3 regions of the Pseudomonas sp. MH9.2 genome follow, and region 1 is predicted to be linked to each of the others. Evidence: predicted binding sites of a transcription regulator. Region 1 holds the regulator's gene; each other region holds the start of a gene.
The links. The regulator FliA, encoded in region 1, starts transcription of late flagellar genes. The targets are predictions, from matches to a motif close to CTAAAGTTTNNNNNNNNNNNGCCGNTAA.
Positions count from the first base shown of each region.

Region 1 (5,897 bases):
AGATGTCTTCGAAGTTTTTGGGCAAGAAATCGACCGCACCCGCATCCAGCGCATCCAGCGTAACCCGGGCGCCTTCATGGGTCAGCGAGGAGAACATCAAGACCGGTGTCGGAATGCGCTGCATGATGTGACGCACTGCTGTGATGCCATCCATCATTGGCATCTCGTAATCCATGGTAATCACATCGGGTTTCAGCGCCAGCGCTTGCTCGATGGCTTCTTTGCCGTTAGTCGCCGTGCCGACTATCTGGATATTCGGGTCCGCAGAAAGAATTTCCGAGACGCGGCGGCGGAAGAAACCTGAATCATCCACCACCAGGACCTTGACTGCCATAAACACTCCGTTAGGTGCTGCGGGCACCAAAAGCGGCCCGCAGCCCCAGAATCAAATACGCCGTGCAGCGTAACGCTTGAGCATGCTTGGTACATCGAGAATCAAGGCAATTCGACCGTCACCGGTAATGGTGGCGCCTGACATACCCGGTGTTCCCTGCAGCATTTTGCCCAGCGGCTTGATGACGACTTCCTCCTGACCCACCAACTGATCGACGACAAAACCGATACGCTGGGTGCCGACCGACAGGATCACCACATGACCTTCGTGCTGCTCCTCGTGAGCGGCCTTGGCCACCAGCCAACGCTTGAGATAGAACAGAGGCAAAGCCTTGTCGCGCACGATGACCACTTCCTGGCCGTCGACAACGTTGGTCCGCGACAGGTCGAGGTGGAAAATCTCGTTTACGTTGACCAGCGGGAAGGCAAAAGCCTGATTGCCAAGCATCACCATCAGGGTCGGCATGATCGCCAGGGTCAACGGCACCTTGATGACGATCTTCGAACCCTGGCCCTTGGTCGAGTAAATATTGATCGAGCCATTGAGTTGGGCAATTTTGGTTTTCACCACGTCCATGCCCACGCCGCGCCCAGATACGTCGGAAATCTCGGTTTTGGTCGAGAAGCCCGGCGCGAAGATCAGGTTGTAGCAATCGGTTTCGCTCAAGCGATCCGCAGCGTCCTTGTCCATCACCCCGCGTTTCACGGCGATGGCACGTAACACGTTGGCGTCCATGCCCTTGCCGTCATCGGAAATCGACAACAGGATATGGTCACCCTCCTGCTCAGCCGCCAGAATTACCCGACCGCATCGGGCTTTCCCGGATGCTTCGCGTTCTTCCGGGGTTTCGATGCCGTGGTCGACAGCGTTGCGCACCAAGTGGACCAGCGGGTCGGCCAAGGCCTCGACCAGGTTCTTGTCCAGGTCGGTTTCTTCGCCGACCAGCTCCAGATTGATCTCTTTCTTCAGCTGGCGTGCAAGGTCGCGAACCAGTCGTGGGAAGCGGCCAAAGACTTTCTTGATCGGCTGCATGCGGGTTTTCATCACCGCGGTCTGCAGATCAGCCGTGACCACGTCAAGGTTCGACACCGCCTTGGACATGGCTTCGTCGCCACTGTTGAGACCCAGACGAACCAGGCGGTTCCGCACCAACACCAACTCGCCGACCATGTTCATGATTTCGTCGAGGCGTGCGGTGTCGACCCGCACCGTGGTTTCAGCTTCAGACGCCGCGTGCTTCTCCGGTACGGGCGCTTTGGCCGGAGCCTGGGCTGCAGCAACAGCCTTGGCCGGCGCAGGCGCCTTCACCACTGCGGCTTTAGCTACGACAGGTGCAGGGGCAACAGCTGCCACAACGGCTTCAGGCTCAAACTTGCCTTTGCCATGCAGCTCATCAAGCAACGCTTCGAATTCGTGATCGGAGATTTGATCGCCGCCCGCAGCACTGACAGGCGCCTTGGCGACGGCCACTGGAGCCAGTACCCCAGACTCCAGAGCATCGGCTACGAACGAGCCTTTTCCGTGCAACTGATCGAGCAGTGCTTCGAACTCGTCGTCGGTGATCTCATTGCTCGCTGACGCGGTCGCCACAGGCGCAGCCTGAACAGGCACGGCATCGGCGGCGAACTGGCCTTTCCCGTGCAACTGATCGAGCAGCGATTCAAATTCAGCATCACTGATCTCGTCGCTGGCATTGGGGTCAATAGCAGGCATCGCAACTACTGCTGCGGGGGCCGCAGCTGAAGCGGCCGCTTGCGCCTTGACGGCGTTGAGCGAATCGAGCAACTGCTCGAATTCGTTATCGGTGATGTCGCCTGCGGCCTCAGCAGGTGGCTCTTCGACGCTGGCGGGCGCTGCCGCAGCGATCTCATCGGCAGACGCTGGCGCTGCCAAACGTGCTAATGCAGCCAGCAATTCGGGCGTGGCCGGGGTCACGGTAGTGCGCTCACGCACTTCAGTGAACATACCGTTGACCGCATCCAATGCTTCAAGGACCACGTCCATCAACTCCGAGTCGACGCGACGCTCACCCTTGCGCAGGATGTCGAAGACGTTCTCGGCGATGTGGCAGCACTCCACCAGCTCATGGAGCTGGAGGAAGCCGGCGCCCCCTTTTACAGTGTGAAAACCGCGAAAAATTGCATTAAGCAAGTCCGCATCATCAGGTCGGCTTTCCAGCTCGACCAGCTGCTCGGACAATAGCTCGAGAATCTCGCCGGCCTCTACCAGAAAATCCTGAAGGATTTCTTCATCGGCGCCGAAGCTCATTGGGGTGCTCCCTAAAATTAACCATCAACCGACCTAGAAGCCCAGGCTGGATAGCAGATCGTCAACATCATCCTGTCCGGACACAACGTCATCACGCTTATCGGCATGAATCTGCGGACCTTCACCCTGAGACAGATGTTTTTCTTGTTCTTTTTCTACGCGTATCGATTGATGGTCATGTTCGATCCCGGCAAAACGATCGACCTGACTGGCCATCAGTACCAGTTTGAGCAGGTTGCTTTCGACTTCCGTGACCAACTGGGTCACGCGCTTGATGACCTGACCGGTAAGGTCCTGATAATCCTGAGCCAGCAAAATATCGTTGAGGTGGCCCGACACTTCCCGGGTTTCCTTTTCGCTGCGCGTCAAAAAACCATCGACACGCCGAGCCAGCTCACGAAATTCTTCGGCGCCGATTTCGCGACGCATGAAGCGTCCCCAATCGACACTCAAAGCAGCAGCCTCAGTGCCAAGCCCACCCACCAGCGGTGTACTGAGCTCCACCAGATCCATCGTGCGGTTGGCCGCTGCCTCGGTCAGCCTGACCACATAGGACAGCCGCTCGGTAGCATCATTGATCTGCGAGACTTCCTCGGCTTGCGGCGTGTTCGGGTCAATCTGAAAATTGACGATGGCACTGTGCAGTTCGCGAGTAAGTTTGCCGACTTCCTGATACAGGCCGCTGTCGCGGGCCTTATTAAGCTCATTGATCAGTTGCGCAGCGTCGCCGAACCGGCCCTTTTCAAGGCTATCGACCAACTCGTGTGCGTGTTTTTTCAGGGTCGACTCAAAGTCGCCCGATGACGAATCTGTGTGCTCCATAGAGCCCTCGCGGCAAACATCAGCTATTGACGCGCTCGAAGATCTTTTCGATCTTTTCTTTCAGCACTTGAGCCGTGAAGGGCTTGACCACGTAACCGTTCACACCGGCCTGAGCAGCTTCGATGATCTGATCACGCTTGGCTTCAGCCGTTACCATCAACACCGGTAGATGCTTGAGGCGTTCATCTGCACGCACATGGCGTAACAGATCGATGCCGGACATGCCAGGCATGTTCCAGTCAGTCACCAAAAAATCGAAGCTCCCGCTTTGCAGCATCGGCAGCGCGGTAACCCCGTCATCCGCCTCAGCCGTATTGGTAAACCCCAAGTCACGCAACAGGTTTTTTATGATCCGCCGCATCGTTGAGAAGTCATCAACGATGAGGATTTTCATGTTCTTGTTCAATTCGACCTCCAAGCAGTCTTTAACGCATTCAGCACCTGAATACGCTGTTCAATCAAAAACCGGCGCAGCACACAACGGCTGCACGAAAACGACGACGAGCTTGGTAAATCAACAGGTCGGGAAACGGGCACAGCAGGTCTTACAGGACCCTGACTGACCGGCTCCTGCCTAGTCCTATTTTCTTCGCACGCAACGCTTTGCACAGCCAGCCTGCAGATAGCGCGAAACCACCAAGGGCCACGCACTGCCTGTCAACGCGCTCGCCATTCCCCCAAACGCCCTCGCAAACGAGCTGCGCACTGGCTGTGTAACTGGCTGACCCGCGACTCGCTGACCCCCAATACCTCACCAATTTCCTTAAGGTTCAGCTCCTCGTCGTAGTACAGCGCCAATACCAGTCGCTCGCGCTCTGGCAAATTGGCTATCGCATCTGCTAACGCAGCCTGGAAGCGTTCATCTTCCAGATCGCGCGACGGCTCAAGGTGAGCGCTTGCGCCATCCTCGTGCAGCCCTTCATGTTCGCCGTCCTGCAACAGATCGTCGAAACTGAATAGCCGACTGCCCAAGGTGTCATTCAAAATCCCGTAATAATCATCGAGACTCAATTGGAGTTCGGCCGCAACCTCGTGATCTTTAGCGTCACGACCGGTTTTAGCTTCAATTGCCCGAATTGCGTCACTGACCATGCGTGTATTGCGATGCACAGAACGCGGGGCCCAATCACCCTTGCGCACCTCATCGAGCATGGCGCCACGAATACGAATCCCGGCATAGGTCTCGAAACTCGCACCCTTGGTGGCGTCGTATTTAGTCGAGACTTCCAACAAACCAATCATGCCAGCCTGGATCAGGTCTTCGACCTGCACACTGGCTGGCAACCGCGCCAGCAGGTGATAAGCAATGCGTTTAACCAGCGGCGCATAACGCTCGATCAGCTCGTACTGGGAGTCTTTTGACACCTTGCTGTACATGCGATAGCCGCTGGCTGTCATAGCACCGGTCCTGCACTCGCTGGATGTACGAGCCGCTCAACGAAAAATTCCAGATGCCCGCGCGGGTTGGCCGGCAACGGCCAAGTGTCAACTTTCTGTGCGATAGCTTTGAACGCTAGGGAGCACTTGGAACGCGGGAACGCTTCATATACGGCGCGCTGCTTCTGCACGGCTTTACGTACGCATTCGTCATAAGGCACGGCGCCGACGTATTGTAGGGCGACATCCAGGAAGCGGTCAGTGACCTTGGTCAACTTGGCGAACAGATTGCGGCCTTCCTGAGGGCTTTGTGCCATGTTGGCAAGCACCCGGAAGCGGTTCATCCCGTAATCGCGGTTGAGCAGTTTGATCAGCGCGTAAGCATCGGTGATCGAGGTCGGCTCATCACACACCACCAGCAATACTTCCTGGGCCGCGCGCACGAAGCTGACGACCGATTCACCGATGCCCGCAGCCGTGTCGATCACCAGTACATCGAGGTTATCGCCGATGTCGCTGAAGGCCTGGATCAGACCGGCATGTTGTGCTGCCGTCAGGTGAACCATGCTTTGGGTGCCGGACGCAGCCGGCACGATACGAATCCCGCCCGGCCCCTGAAGCAGCACATCGCGAAGCTCGCAGCGTCCTTCGATAACGTCGGCGAGGGTGCGTTTGGGGGTCAAGCCGAGTAACACATCGACATTAGCCAGACCCAGGTCGGCATCCAGCAGCATGACGCGCCGACCGAGCTCAGCCAGAGCCAGTGATAAGTTCACTGACACGTTGGTCTTGCCGACGCCACCTTTGCCACCGGTCACCGCGATAACCTGTACGGGATGCATGCTGCCCATGTTATTTCTTTACCTTGTGTTGCTTAGACCGAGGCCACATTACTGACTGCAAGTTCGTTGAGAGAACAAAGCAAGGCAGACCATGATGTAGGTACATTCCAGTGTCTTGCTTTACCCAACCCTTTTGTTCGGGCTGTGATAAAGATCCGCGAACATATCCGCCATAGCTTCCTCGCTCGGCTCTTCCTGCATTTGCACACTGACCGCTCGACTCACCAATTGGTGCCGGCGCGGCAAGTGCAAAT
Region 1 covers NZ_CP133784.1:1,182,220-1,188,116, forward strand. The annotation lists gene RHM55_RS05415 (chemotaxis response regulator protein-glutamate methylesterase) at 1-334, opposite strand, end outside; gene RHM55_RS05420 (chemotaxis protein CheA) at 386-2,602, opposite strand; gene RHM55_RS05425 (protein phosphatase CheZ) at 2,636-3,424, opposite strand; gene RHM55_RS05430 (chemotaxis response regulator CheY) at 3,444-3,818, opposite strand; gene fliA (RNA polymerase sigma factor FliA) at 4,082-4,822, opposite strand; gene fleN (flagellar synthesis regulator FleN) at 4,819-5,652, opposite strand; gene flhF (flagellar biosynthesis protein FlhF) at 5,764-5,897, opposite strand, start outside.

Region 2 (5,897 bases), 1.8 Mb from region 1:
TGATCGCGTTTCCGGTTTCTTGCTGAATGCTCACGATCATGCCTGAAATCTGGTCGGTCGCCTGACGGGTGCGCAAAGCCAGATTACGCACCTCATCCGCTACCACCGCGAAACCACGGCCTTGTTCGCCGGCACGGGCAGCTTCAATCGCGGCGTTGAGAGCCAGCAGGTTGGTCTGCTCGGCAATCGAGGTAATGACGCCGACGATCCCGCCGATTTCCTGAGAGCGCTGGCCCAAGGTGTCAATCACCGTGGCCGTGCCTTTGAGCGAGGACGCGATCTGCTCAAGAGATGCCGAAGCTTCATCCATTGAGGTGCGGCCAATGCGGGTCTGCTGAGCGTTCTCCTGCGCCAGGCGCTCGGTGCTGCCCATGTTGTCGGCGATGTTCAATGAGGTGGCGCTGAACTCTTCCACGGCGCCAGCCATGCTGGTGATCTCCCCGGACTGCTGCTCCATGCCTTCGTAGGCCCCCCCTGACAAGCCGGACAGCGTCTGAGCGCGGCCACTGACTTCCTGTGCCGCGCTGCGGATGTGCGCGACCATGTTCGACAAGGCTTCACCCATCTGATTGAAGCTGCGCGCCAATTGACCGATTTCATCGTGACTGGAAACATTCAGACGCGCGCTCAGGTCGCCCGCGCCCAGGGCTTCAGCCTGACGAACCAGATCCGACAGTGGTTGCAACTTGCGGCGTAACAGCCAGATCGCCGCGCCGACCGCGATCAGCATGGCCAGCAAGCTGCCGATTGCCAATTGTGTGCCGACGCTCCAGGTCACGGCGCTGATTTCGGTTTTTGGCATGCTCGCAAACACTGCCCACGGGCCGCCCGCAAAGGCCACGGCGACGGTATAGAAATCTTGCGTGCCGTCATTCCAGAAATGACCTGTGCCTGGGCGCTTGACGAAGTCGGCCAACGTTTGCGTTGCCTGATCCAGCGCCTTGACCCCGGCAGGCGCCACCAGCCAGTGATTCTGCTCATCCAGCAGGGCCAGAGAACCCGTCGTGCCGATGCGGAAATTCTTCAGGTTCTCGAATTGGGTATTTTGCGCGCCGGTGTAGTCAAAGCCGACGAACAAGGCGGCAATGATTTTGCCACTGCTGTCACGCACCGGGCTGTACTGAGTCATGTAGTAATGCTCGAACAACAGCGCCCGGCCGACGTACTCCTGACCTGCCATCAGTCGGTCATAGGCCGGGCTCTTGCGATCCAGCAAGGTGCCGATGGCCCGCGAGCCATCTTGCTTGCTCAGCGACGTACTCACACGAATAAAATCATCGCCGCTACGCACGAAAATCGTCGCCACGCCGGCCGTCATTTGCTTGAAGTTGTCGACCTCGGTGAAGTCGTTATTCAGGACGTGGTCCCCCAACAACAGGCTTGGTGCCTGCACGCCCGCAACCGTCACGGGGTTGTCTGCCTGCAGGCTCAGGCCACCGCTAAACCGTTTCTCGAACAACCCACTCAAGCGCTGGGTGCTTTCACGCAGAGTGCTGTGAAACGTATTCAGTTGATCGGCCAGCAAACGTGCTTCGCTGGCCATGTGTTCTTCACGAATCGCGAGATTCGCGGCGTCCAGCGAGCGCAACGCGAATACGGTACTGCTGCTGATGACCACGGCCAGAATTACCGCCAGGGCGAGACCCAACTGCGAGGCGATACGAGCACGGGGTTCAGACATGGAAGCTCCTGGCCGAACAGCGGCATCGTTTTGATTTCGATGCCTTGCTCAGCAAAATTCAAAAATGGGGGTCCGTTGAACCTTTTTTAAAAGTCCGACTTATACGGATTCGGCCGACGTGAACAATACTTGAGCTCTGCACTCGGGGATACTGACGAATAACCGCTCAAAAGCCTGTGCCAGAGCTGTTTTCACGTCAGTATCTCAACCTTTGGCAAATCCATTGCGCACACCTCGCCTTGAAGAAACTCGCTGAGCCTGCGCAGACGTTCGCCGCCTGGCCGGGTCTTTGGCCACACCAGATAATAGTTTTCGCCGCTGGCCACGGCGGTGCGCCAAGGCAAGCTTAAACGCCCTTGCGCGACGTCCTCGGCGACCATCAACAAGTCCCCCATGGACACGCCATAGCCCCGCGCAGCCGCGATCATGCCAAGTTCCAGAGTGTCGAACACCTGGCCGCCCTTGAGCGAGATCTGCTCCGACAGGCCCATCCGCTGTAGCCAGTTGCGCCAATCGCGACGGTCGGGGGTCGGGTGCAACAGTTCGGCACTGGCCAACCGCGCGACATCCCAGGGCGGGTCCTGGAGCAACGTCGATGCACCCACAGGGATCAGCAGCTCAGGGAACAGGTAGGTGGCTTCCCAATCCGGCGGAAAATGCCCACGGCTGAGCAACACCGCGCAGTCAAACGGCTCCTGAGTGAAATCCACACTGTCGACATCCATCCAGGCGCTGGTCAATTGCACTTCATTACCAACCTGAAGATGGCGAAACCGGCTCAGGCGCGCCAGCAACCAGCGCATGGTCAGGGTCGAGGGTGCCTTCATGCGCAAAATGCCTTCCTCTGCACGCAAGATGCTGCACGCACGCTCCAACGCCGAAAAACCTTCACGCACTCCCGGCAGTAGCAGGCGCGCCGCCTCGGTCAATTGCAGGTTGCGGCCATTGCGCTGAAATAAACGACAGGCAAAGTGATCTTCAAGCGTGCGGATGTGGCGGCTGACGGCACTTTGGGTGATCGACAGCTCCTCGGCAGCGCGGGTGAACGAGCTGTGTCGGGCAGCGGCTTCAAATGCGCGTAGCGCATAAAGGGGAGGAAGACTACGGGACATACACAACATTCCTACGCAATAGTTGCGCTACTTTACCCCCAACGACTACGCTCGATTCAGATGAGTTTTACTCATGCCAATCATCGGATTTATCCCTTTGTGCCCGCCGTGAGAAATGCCGAGAATCAGTTGCTCACAAAGCCCTGTAAGCCGAGCGCCACGCCTATGCAATCCGTCGCCATCCAAGCACCCTGGATCAAAGAGCTAAGGACCATCCTGCGCTTGGCCGGACCGCTGATCGCCTCGCAAATGGCGCATATGCTCATGGTGTTCACTGACACCGTAATGATGGGTCGCCTGGGACCCGATGCCTTGGCCGGTGGCGGGCTGGGCGCGGCCAGCTACAACCTGATTTCGTTCTTCTGCGTAGGCGTTATCGCTGCCGTCGGCACCCTGGTTTCGATCCGTCACGGTGCAGGTGACAACTTAGGCGCCACGCGGCTGACTCAGGCGGGACTCTGGCTGGCGTGGGGCATGGCACTAATCGCGGCCTTGGTGCTGTGGAACCTTGAGCCCGTTTTGCTCAAGCTTGGCCAGAATGAGGCGAACGTGCACATGGCCGGGCAATTCCTGATCACCCTGCCCTTGGCCCTGCCCGGCTTTCTGTCCTTTATGGCCTTGCGGGGCTTCACCAGCGCGTTGGGGCGGGCCGGCCCTGTGATGGTGATCAGTCTGGGCGGCGTGGCGGTGAACTTCGGGCTTAACTATGCACTCATCCATGGCCTGTTTGGCCTGCCGCATCTGGGCCTGATGGGCATCGGTCTGGTCACGGCGGTGGTTGCCAATGGCATGGCGCTGCTCCTGGCCCTGCATATCCGCCAACACCCAGCCTATGCGCCCTATCCCATTCGCCAGGGCCTGATGCGCCCCTCGCTGACTTATTTGCAAGAGCTGTGGCGCCTCGGCTTGCCGATTGGCGGTACCTACGCGGTCGAGGTTGGCCTGTTCACCTTCGCAGCGTTCTGCATGGGCGCGATGGGCAGTACGCAGATGGCCGCACACCAGATCGCCCTACAGTCGGTGTCGATGGCGTTCATGGTGCCCGTGGGGATTTCCTACGCGATGACCATGCGCATCGGCCAACACTACGGCGCGGGCAATCTGCTCCAGGCGCGACTGGCCGGACGCGTCGGCATTGCCTTCGGGGCGTTGATCATGCTCGGTTTCGCGCTGCTGTTCTGGCTGGCACCGTATCAAGTCGTCAGCCTGTTTCTCGACCTCGACAATCCGGCCTACCGCGACGTGATCGATCTAGCCGTGAAACTGTTGGCGATCGCCGCGTGGTTCGAACTGTTCGACGGCACGCAGACGCTGGCCATGGGCGCCATCAGGGGGTTCAAGGACGCCAGGACCACGTTTGTCATCGGCCTCGCCTGTTATTGGCTGGTCGGCGCGCCTGCGGCCTGGGCTTTCGGTTTTTATGCACAGGGCGGAGCGATGGGGGTCTGGTGGGGGTTGGCTCTGGGGCTGGCCTGTGCAGCGCTGGCACTGACAGTGGCATTCGAAAGGAAGACGTCACGCTTGCTGCGTCAGGCGCCAGTGCTTGCGTCGGTCATGAGTTGAGGGCCGAATCAGGTATGTCTACTGAACGTGCGCCTGCCCCACGTTATGGCGCTGTCCATACGTCAGGTACTCAATCAACTCCGTGAATGGCAACGGCTTGCTGATCAGGTAACCCTGAATTTGATCGCAACCAAAACCACGCAACAGCGCCAGTTGTTCCGGGGTTTCCACACCTTCGGCGACCACTTCCAGGCTGAGGTTGTGCGCCAGGTTGATCATGGCATGCACCAGCTTGCGATTTTCTTCGCGCAACTCCATGCCGCCGACAAAGCTTTTGTCGACCTTGAGCAAGGCAATCGGCAGGCTGTTGAGGTGCACGAACGACGAGAAGCCGGTGCCAAAATCGTCCAGCGAAAAACGCACACCTAGCCGACCCAACGCATCCATCGTCTGTTTGACCAGATCGCTGCGGCGCATGACGGCGGTTTCGGTCAGTTCGAATTCCAGCCAACGGGCATCGACGCCCCGCTCGGCGATCAAGCGGCTCAGGGTCGACAGCAACTGACTGTCCTGAAACTGGCGGAACGACAGGTTGACCGCCATGTGCAGTGCCGGCAGCCCGAGTTCACGCAGCGCCTGCATGTCGCGCAGGGCGCGGGAAATGACCCAGTAACCCAAAGGCACGATCAAACCGCTTTGCTCGGCCAAGGGTACAAACTCGCTGGGTGGCAGCAACCCACGCTCGGCGTGGCGCCAGCGCACCAGGGCTTCGAGGCCAACGATACGCCCGTCGCTCAATGACAGGCGTGGCTGGTAATGCAGTTCCAGCTCATCGCGACGCAAGGCCCGGCGCAGTTCGCTTTCCAGATCGGCCAGGCTACGGGCATTGCGGTTGATGCGTTCGTTAAAAACATGAAAGGTGCAGCCCTGAGTGCCCTTGGCCTGCTGCATAGCGATATGAGCGTGCCACATCAACGGATCGGCACCGGCACCGGCCCGGGCATAGGAAATCCCCAGGCTACAGCCTATCAGCAAGCTTTCACCATCGACCCAATAGGGCTCGGCCAAGGCTTCGGTAATGCGTTCGGCCATCCATTCGGCACGCTGCGGCGCACGGCGGATGTCGATCAACAACGCGAACTCGTCACTGCCCAGCCGCGCCAGTTGATCGCCTGCTTCCAACTGGCTCTTGAGCCGCGAGACCACTTGCAAGATCAATCGGTCGCCAGCCTGATGGCCCAGCGCGTCGTTGGCGTGACGGAAGTTGTCGAGATCCAGGTGCCCGAGCGCCAGTCCACGGCCTTCGTTTTCAGCCAAGCGTGTCGCCAATAAGGTCTGGAAGCCCTGGCGGTTGGCGATGCCGGTTAGCGGGTCTTGCTCGGCCAGACGTTGCAGAGTGTTTTCCAGCACGCCGCGCTCGCGCACATGGCGCAGGCAACGGCGTAGCGCATCAATGCTCAACGTGGCGAGCACCAGCCAATCGCTGACGCCAATCGGCGGTTCGAGCGGTTCGTGCTCAAGCAGCATCACCACCGGCAACTTACAGCGCCCGGGCGCTGGCTGGAGCTCAGGCGTCGTCAGCAGCACGGCATTTCGCGCGT
Region 2 covers NZ_CP133784.1:2,981,677-2,987,573, forward strand. The annotation lists gene RHM55_RS14065 (methyl-accepting chemotaxis protein) at 1-1,681, opposite strand, end outside; gene RHM55_RS14070 (LysR substrate-binding domain-containing protein) at 1,873-2,793, opposite strand; gene RHM55_RS14075 (NorM family multidrug efflux MATE transporter) at 2,974-4,356, shown strand; gene RHM55_RS14080 (bifunctional diguanylate cyclase/phosphodiesterase) at 4,375-5,897, opposite strand, start outside.
Region 2: a site for FliA is predicted at 1,788-1,815, ahead of RHM55_RS14065 (methyl-accepting chemotaxis protein). Genes of this name have one in related genera too.

Region 3 (5,897 bases), 840 kb from region 1:
ACATCTGAGTCGGAAAGTTCAGCCGAGGTGCTCCATGGATATCATCGAAACTATTAAAGAGCAGATTGCCAGCAACACCATTCTGCTTTACATGAAAGGCTCTCCGAATGCTCCGCAGTGCGGTTTTTCGGCGAAAGCTTCCCAGGCATTGATGGCGTGTGGCGAGAAGTTCGCTTACGTCGATATCCTGCAGAACCCGGAAATTCGCGCCAACCTGCCTAAATATGCCAATTGGCCGACGTTCCCACAGCTGTGGGTCGGTGGTGAACTGGTTGGCGGCAGCGATATCATCACCGAGCTGTTTGCCAGTGGTGAGCTGCAAACGCAGGTCAAAGAAGCGACCGCCAAAGCCGCAGCGGATAAAGCCGACGCTTGATGGATGCTGATGTGAGTCTGCCCAGAAGCTATGGGAGCAGGCTTGCCTGCGAATGATTTGACGCGGTGTGCCTGACTCACCGCGTTCAAATACCAGGCATTAAAAAGCCCCGCCCTCGTGATTGAGGTGCGGGGCTTTTTCGTCAGTGAGCGATCAGTCGCCCATCTGCGACTGCAAGTAGTTTTCGATCCCGACTTTATCGATCAAGCCTAACTGGGTTTCAAGCCAGTCGATATGCTCTTCTTCGGATTCGAGAATGTCCTCGAGCAGCTCACGGCTACCGAAGTCGCCAACAACTTCAAAGTGCGCGATGGCCGCTTTGAGGTCAGTCAGCGCTATTTTTTCGATTTTGAGGTCGCACTCAAGCATTTCCTTGGTGTGCTCTCCGATCAGGATCTTGCCCAGATCTTGTACGTTAGGCAGGCCTTCCAGGAACAGAATGCGCTTGATCAGCTTGTCAGCGTGTTTCATCTCGTCGATGGATTCGTGGTACTCGTGCGCGCCGAGTTTTTTCAGGCCCCAATCTTCATACATGCGGGCATGCAGAAAGTATTGATTGATTGCGACCAGCTCGTTTCCGAGGATCTTGTTGAGATGCTGGATGACGGTGATGTCGCCTTTCATGTCGAGGTCCTGTTCTATGGCTTATGTAGATAGGCTCGGAGTCTGAGCCGCACTAATAGGGGCTGTCAAACCTAAGGTATTGAATAATAAGTCGAATTAAATACTAATAAGAGTGTTTGAGTTCCGTATTTATCGGCTAAGCGTTTGAATTAAAGACATAAAAAAACCGGACACAAGGTCCGGTTCTTTGAAAAGGCGCCATTCAGGCAACTGAAAACTCTGCGGGGTAGGCCAGCATTACCTGGCTGCTTTGCAGCTCCGTCAGGGTTTCACGCACCACGGCTTTGGCAACGGTCGCGCATTTGCCACATTGGCTGGCGACGCCTAACGTTTGGCGGACATCACGGTAACTGCAGCAACCCTCAAGGATCGCGTCCCGGATTTGCCCATCAGTAACACCTTGGCAGAGGCAGACATACATAAGTGAGAACCGTCGCTGGTTGATGACTCAGTGCTGGGGATACTAATCGTAATGAGAATGCTTGTCAAAGCAGTTTGTCTGAGGCCTGGATTAGAGCTGTCGACTCCGGGCAGGGAGCGATGGGGAGGTCGCGGATAAGCCAGTCTTGTCCTGTAAACAGGTTTGAGCGCGCCCCTTGCGTCCAGAACACAGCGCCGCGTCGAATACTGGGCGGCATCTCCTATAAAACACCTGATGGCGCACATGAAAAACCGGCCACGTGGGCCGGTTTTTGGAGAGCAGGACAGGCTTCAGTCGTTGAAGTCTTCCCAGCCGCCCATTTGTTTCCAGCGGTTGACGATGCCGCAGAACAGTTCTGCGGTTTTTTCGGTGTCGTAGCGGGCTGAGTGTGCTTCACGGCCATCAAAGTCGATGTCCGCGGTCTGACAGGCTTTGGCGAGCACGGTTTGACCGTAAGCCAGACCCGCAAGGGTCGCGGTGTCGAAACTGGAGAACGGGTGGAAAGGGTTGCGCTTCATGTCCAGGCGCGCGACGGCAGCGTTTACGAAGCCGAGGTCGAAGCTGGCGTTATGCCCCACCAGAATTGCACGTTTGCAGCCATTGGCTTTCAAGGCTTTGCGAACACCACGGAAGATGTCGGTCAGCGCAGTTTCTTCGCTGACCGCCATGCGTAGCGGGTGATCGAGCTTGATCCCGGTGAACTCCAGCGCGGCAGCTTCGATATTGGCGCCTTCGAACGGTTCAACGCGGTAGAAGTACGTGTGCTCAGGGAACACGAAGCCTTTTTCGTCCATGCCGATCGTGACTGCGGCGATTTCCAGCAGCGCATCGGTCGCCGAGTTGAACCCGCCGGTTTCTACGTCGATAACGACCGGCAGATAGCCGCGGAAACGGGCAGCCATCGGGTGCCGAGAACCGCCTCCGCCTCCGCCGCCATGACCGTCCTGTTCGTCGTCGAAATGATCTTCGCTCACGCGTGTTCCTCTAGCAGGCGCCAGCGCAGTTTTTCACCGGCGCGCAGCGGAATTACGGACAGCGTGCCAAATGGCAGGCTGGTAGGTGCGGTCCATTCATCACGGACCAGCGTTATGGTGTCGCGGTTGGGTGCCAGGCCATAGAACGCCGGGCCGTGAACACTGGCAAAACCTTCCAGTTTGTCCAAGGCGTTGCGTTGTTCGAACGCTTCGGCGTACAGCTCGATGGCAGCGTAAGCGGTGTAGCAACCGGCACAGCCGCACGCCGCTTCTTTGGCTTGCTGGGCGTGAGGCGCTGAATCGGTACCGAGGAAGAATTTCGCGCTGCCACTGGTGGCAGCATCGAGCAATGCTTCCTGGTGAGTGTTGCGTTTGAGAATCGGCAGGCAATAGAAGTGCGGGCGAATGCCGCCGACCAACATGTGGTTGCGGTTATAAAGCAGGTGATGGGCGGTGATCGTCGCCCCGACGTTCGCCGAAGCGTCGTTGACGAACTGCACGGCTTCGCGGGTGGTGATGTGTTCGAAAACCACCTTCAGCGTTGGGAAGCGTTCAACCACTCGACGTAAATGCTCATCAATGAAGATTTTTTCACGGTCGAAAACGTCGATTTCGCTACGGGTCACTTCCCCGTGGACCAGAAGCGGCAGGCCGACTTCAGCCATGGTTTCGAGCGCCGGGAAAATTTTGTCGATGCTGGTGACGCCGGAATCGGAGTTGGTGGTTGCCCCGGCCGGGTACAGCTTGGCGGCATGGACAAACCCGCTGGCCTTGGCCGCGCGTATATCCTGCGGCTGGGTCAGGTCGGTCAGGTACAGCACCATCAGCGGTTCGAAGTGGCTGCCTGCCGGGCGCGCAGCAAGAATGCGCTGGCGATAGGCGTCAGCTTCCTGTGCATTACGCACGGGAGGCACCAGGTTCGGCATGATGATTGCGCGTCCAAAAGTACGCGCTACGTCAGCGACGGTGTGAGGCAAAACAGCTCCATCACGGAGGTGAATGTGCCAGTCGTCGGGACGCAGAAGGGTCAGGCGGTCAGACATTGGGGATTCCAGGCGGGTCAAACTCGCTGGGAATGCTACCGGAAAAGACTCTTCCAGGCACTCGCTATCAAGTTTTCCGGGAAGTTACCGATAGCCAGACGTATGCAGTTTTCTAGTGGAGCCTCCCGTGCGCCAGCGTTATCTAGCCTTGCTCAGCGTGTTTGCCAGTCTGCCGGCAGTGGCTATCACCTTCCAGACGCGTCTGGAAAGTATCGAATGGAAAGTCGAAGGTGACAAATTCGAGTGTCGCCTGACCCAACCCATCACCGATTTCGGTGTGGGCGAATTCGTGCGCCGCGCGGGTGAGCAGGCCACGTTTCGTCTCAAGGCTACTGGCAGTATGCTCGGCTCGGGTTCTGCGACCCTGTTGGCGGCGGCAGCGCCCTGGCAGCCGGGGCGCGGTGATATCAATCTGGGCTCGGTCAAAGTAAGCAATGGCGGCATTCCATTCAATAGCTCCCAGGGCCAGGCCGGGCGCCTGATGGCAGGCTTGCTTGAAGGTCGCAGTCCGGTTATTCGTCATTACTCTCAAGAGGGTAATAGTGCTGTGGAAGTGCGGCTGTTACCGGTCAGGTTCAACAAGGCGTTCAGCGATTACCAAGCCTGTACCACCAAGTTGCTACCGATGAATTTCGAACAGGTCAAGCAGGCGCAGATAGGCTTCCCAGGCAACGGCGTCGATCTTGATGCGCCAGCGCGGGCAAAGCTGCAGGTCATCGCTGAGTTCCTAAAAGCCGATCCCACCGTTAACCACATTGAACTCGATGGCCATTCGGATAACAGTGGTAACCGCCTGACCAATCGTGATATGTCGCGGCGCAGGGCGTTGGCGGTGATGGACTTCTTCAAGACTCAAGGTGTGCAGGAAAAGCAGATAACCCTGCGCTTTCATGGCGAGCGGTATCCGCTGGTGCCCAACACCAATGCCGCCAACCGTGCACGCAACCGTCGGGTCAACATCCAGCTGGAACGTGTCGCGCCTGATGAGCCCACACCTGTTGCGGCTGCGAGCAATGCCGCTGCCACGTCCTGAGCGGCATGAATCGGTCGTACTCTCGACACTAACTGTCGCTTCGTCGTCACAAGCTGTCGCGCCTCTGTAAATTGACAGGTTTGAGCGGTAGAATCACCGGTTTTCCGTACAACCCGGTGGAGTGATGGCATGGCGGACGTAAACAAGGTGGTTCTCGCGTATTCCGGTGGCCTGGATACTTCGGTAATCCTCAAGTGGCTGCAGGACACGTACAACTGCGAAGTAGTGACTTTCACTGCTGACTTGGGCCAAGGCGAAGAAGTCGAGCCCGCCCGCGCCAAGGCAAAAGCCATGGGCGTGAAAGAAATCTACATTGACGATCTTCGCGAAGAGTTCGTGCGCGATTTCGTATTCCCGATGTTCCGCGCCAATACCGTCTACGAGGGCGAGTACCTGCTGGGTACCTCCATCGCACGTCCGCTGATCGCCAAACGTCTGATCGAAATCGCCAACGAAACCGGCGCTGATGCCATTTCCCATGGCGCCACCGGCAAAGGTAACGATCAGGTTCGTTTCGAGCTGGGCGCCTATGCCCTCAAGCCAGGCGTCAAGGTGATTGCTCCATGGCGTGAATGGGACCTGCTGTCGCGCGAAAAACTGATGGATTACGCTGAAAAGCACTCCATCCCGATCGAGCGTCACGGCAAGAAGAAGTCGCCGTACTCCATGGATGCCAACCTGCTGCACATCTCCTATGAAGGCGGCGTGCTGGAAGACACCTGGACTGAGCACGAAGAAGACATGTGGCGCTGGACCAAGTCCCCAGAGGACGCGCCGAACGTTGCAACGTATCTTGAGCTGACCTATCGCAATGGCGATATCGTGGCGCTGGACGGCGTAGATATGACGCCTGCGACAGTATTGGCCACCCTGAACCGCATCGGCGGCGAAAACGGTATCGGACGTCTGGATATCGTCGAGAACCGTTATGTGGGCATGAAGTCTCGTGGCTGCTATGAGACACCAGGTGGCACCATCATGCTGCGCGCTCACCGCGCCATTGAGTCAATCACCCTGGACCGTGAAGTCGCTCACCTCAAAGACGAGTTGATGCCTAAGTACGCCAGCATGATTTACACCGGCTACTGGTGGAGCCCTGAGCGTCTGATGTTGCAACAGATGATCGACGCGTCTCAGGCCCACGTGAACGGCGTTGTGCGTCTGAAGCTGTATAAAGGCAATGTCATCGTGACAGGTCGTAAATCCGACGAGTCGTTGTTCGATGCAAATATTGCGACGTTTGAAGAGGACGGCGGCGCTTACAATCAGGCGGACGCAGCCGGCTTTATCAAATTGAATGCTCTGCGCATGCGCATTGCTGCAAACAAAGGCCGTAAGTTGTTCTGATGGCCGGTGCCGGGGGCCATTGAATAAACCAAGGTTTGTTTGAGGTATTCGTGCACGGAAGCGATATAGCCCTTGACCC
Region 3 covers NZ_CP133784.1:2,021,733-2,027,629, reverse strand. The annotation lists gene grxD (Grx4 family monothiol glutaredoxin) at 35-376, shown strand; gene bfr (bacterioferritin) at 530-1,000, opposite strand; gene RHM55_RS09505 (bacterioferritin-associated ferredoxin) at 1,203-1,421, opposite strand; gene rnt (ribonuclease T) at 1,712-2,395, opposite strand; gene pyrC (dihydroorotase) at 2,392-3,438, opposite strand; gene RHM55_RS09490 (flagellar protein MotY) at 3,566-4,471, shown strand; gene RHM55_RS09485 (argininosuccinate synthase) at 4,601-5,818, shown strand.
Region 3: a site for FliA is predicted at 3,505-3,532, ahead of RHM55_RS09490 (flagellar protein MotY). Genes of this name have one in related genera too.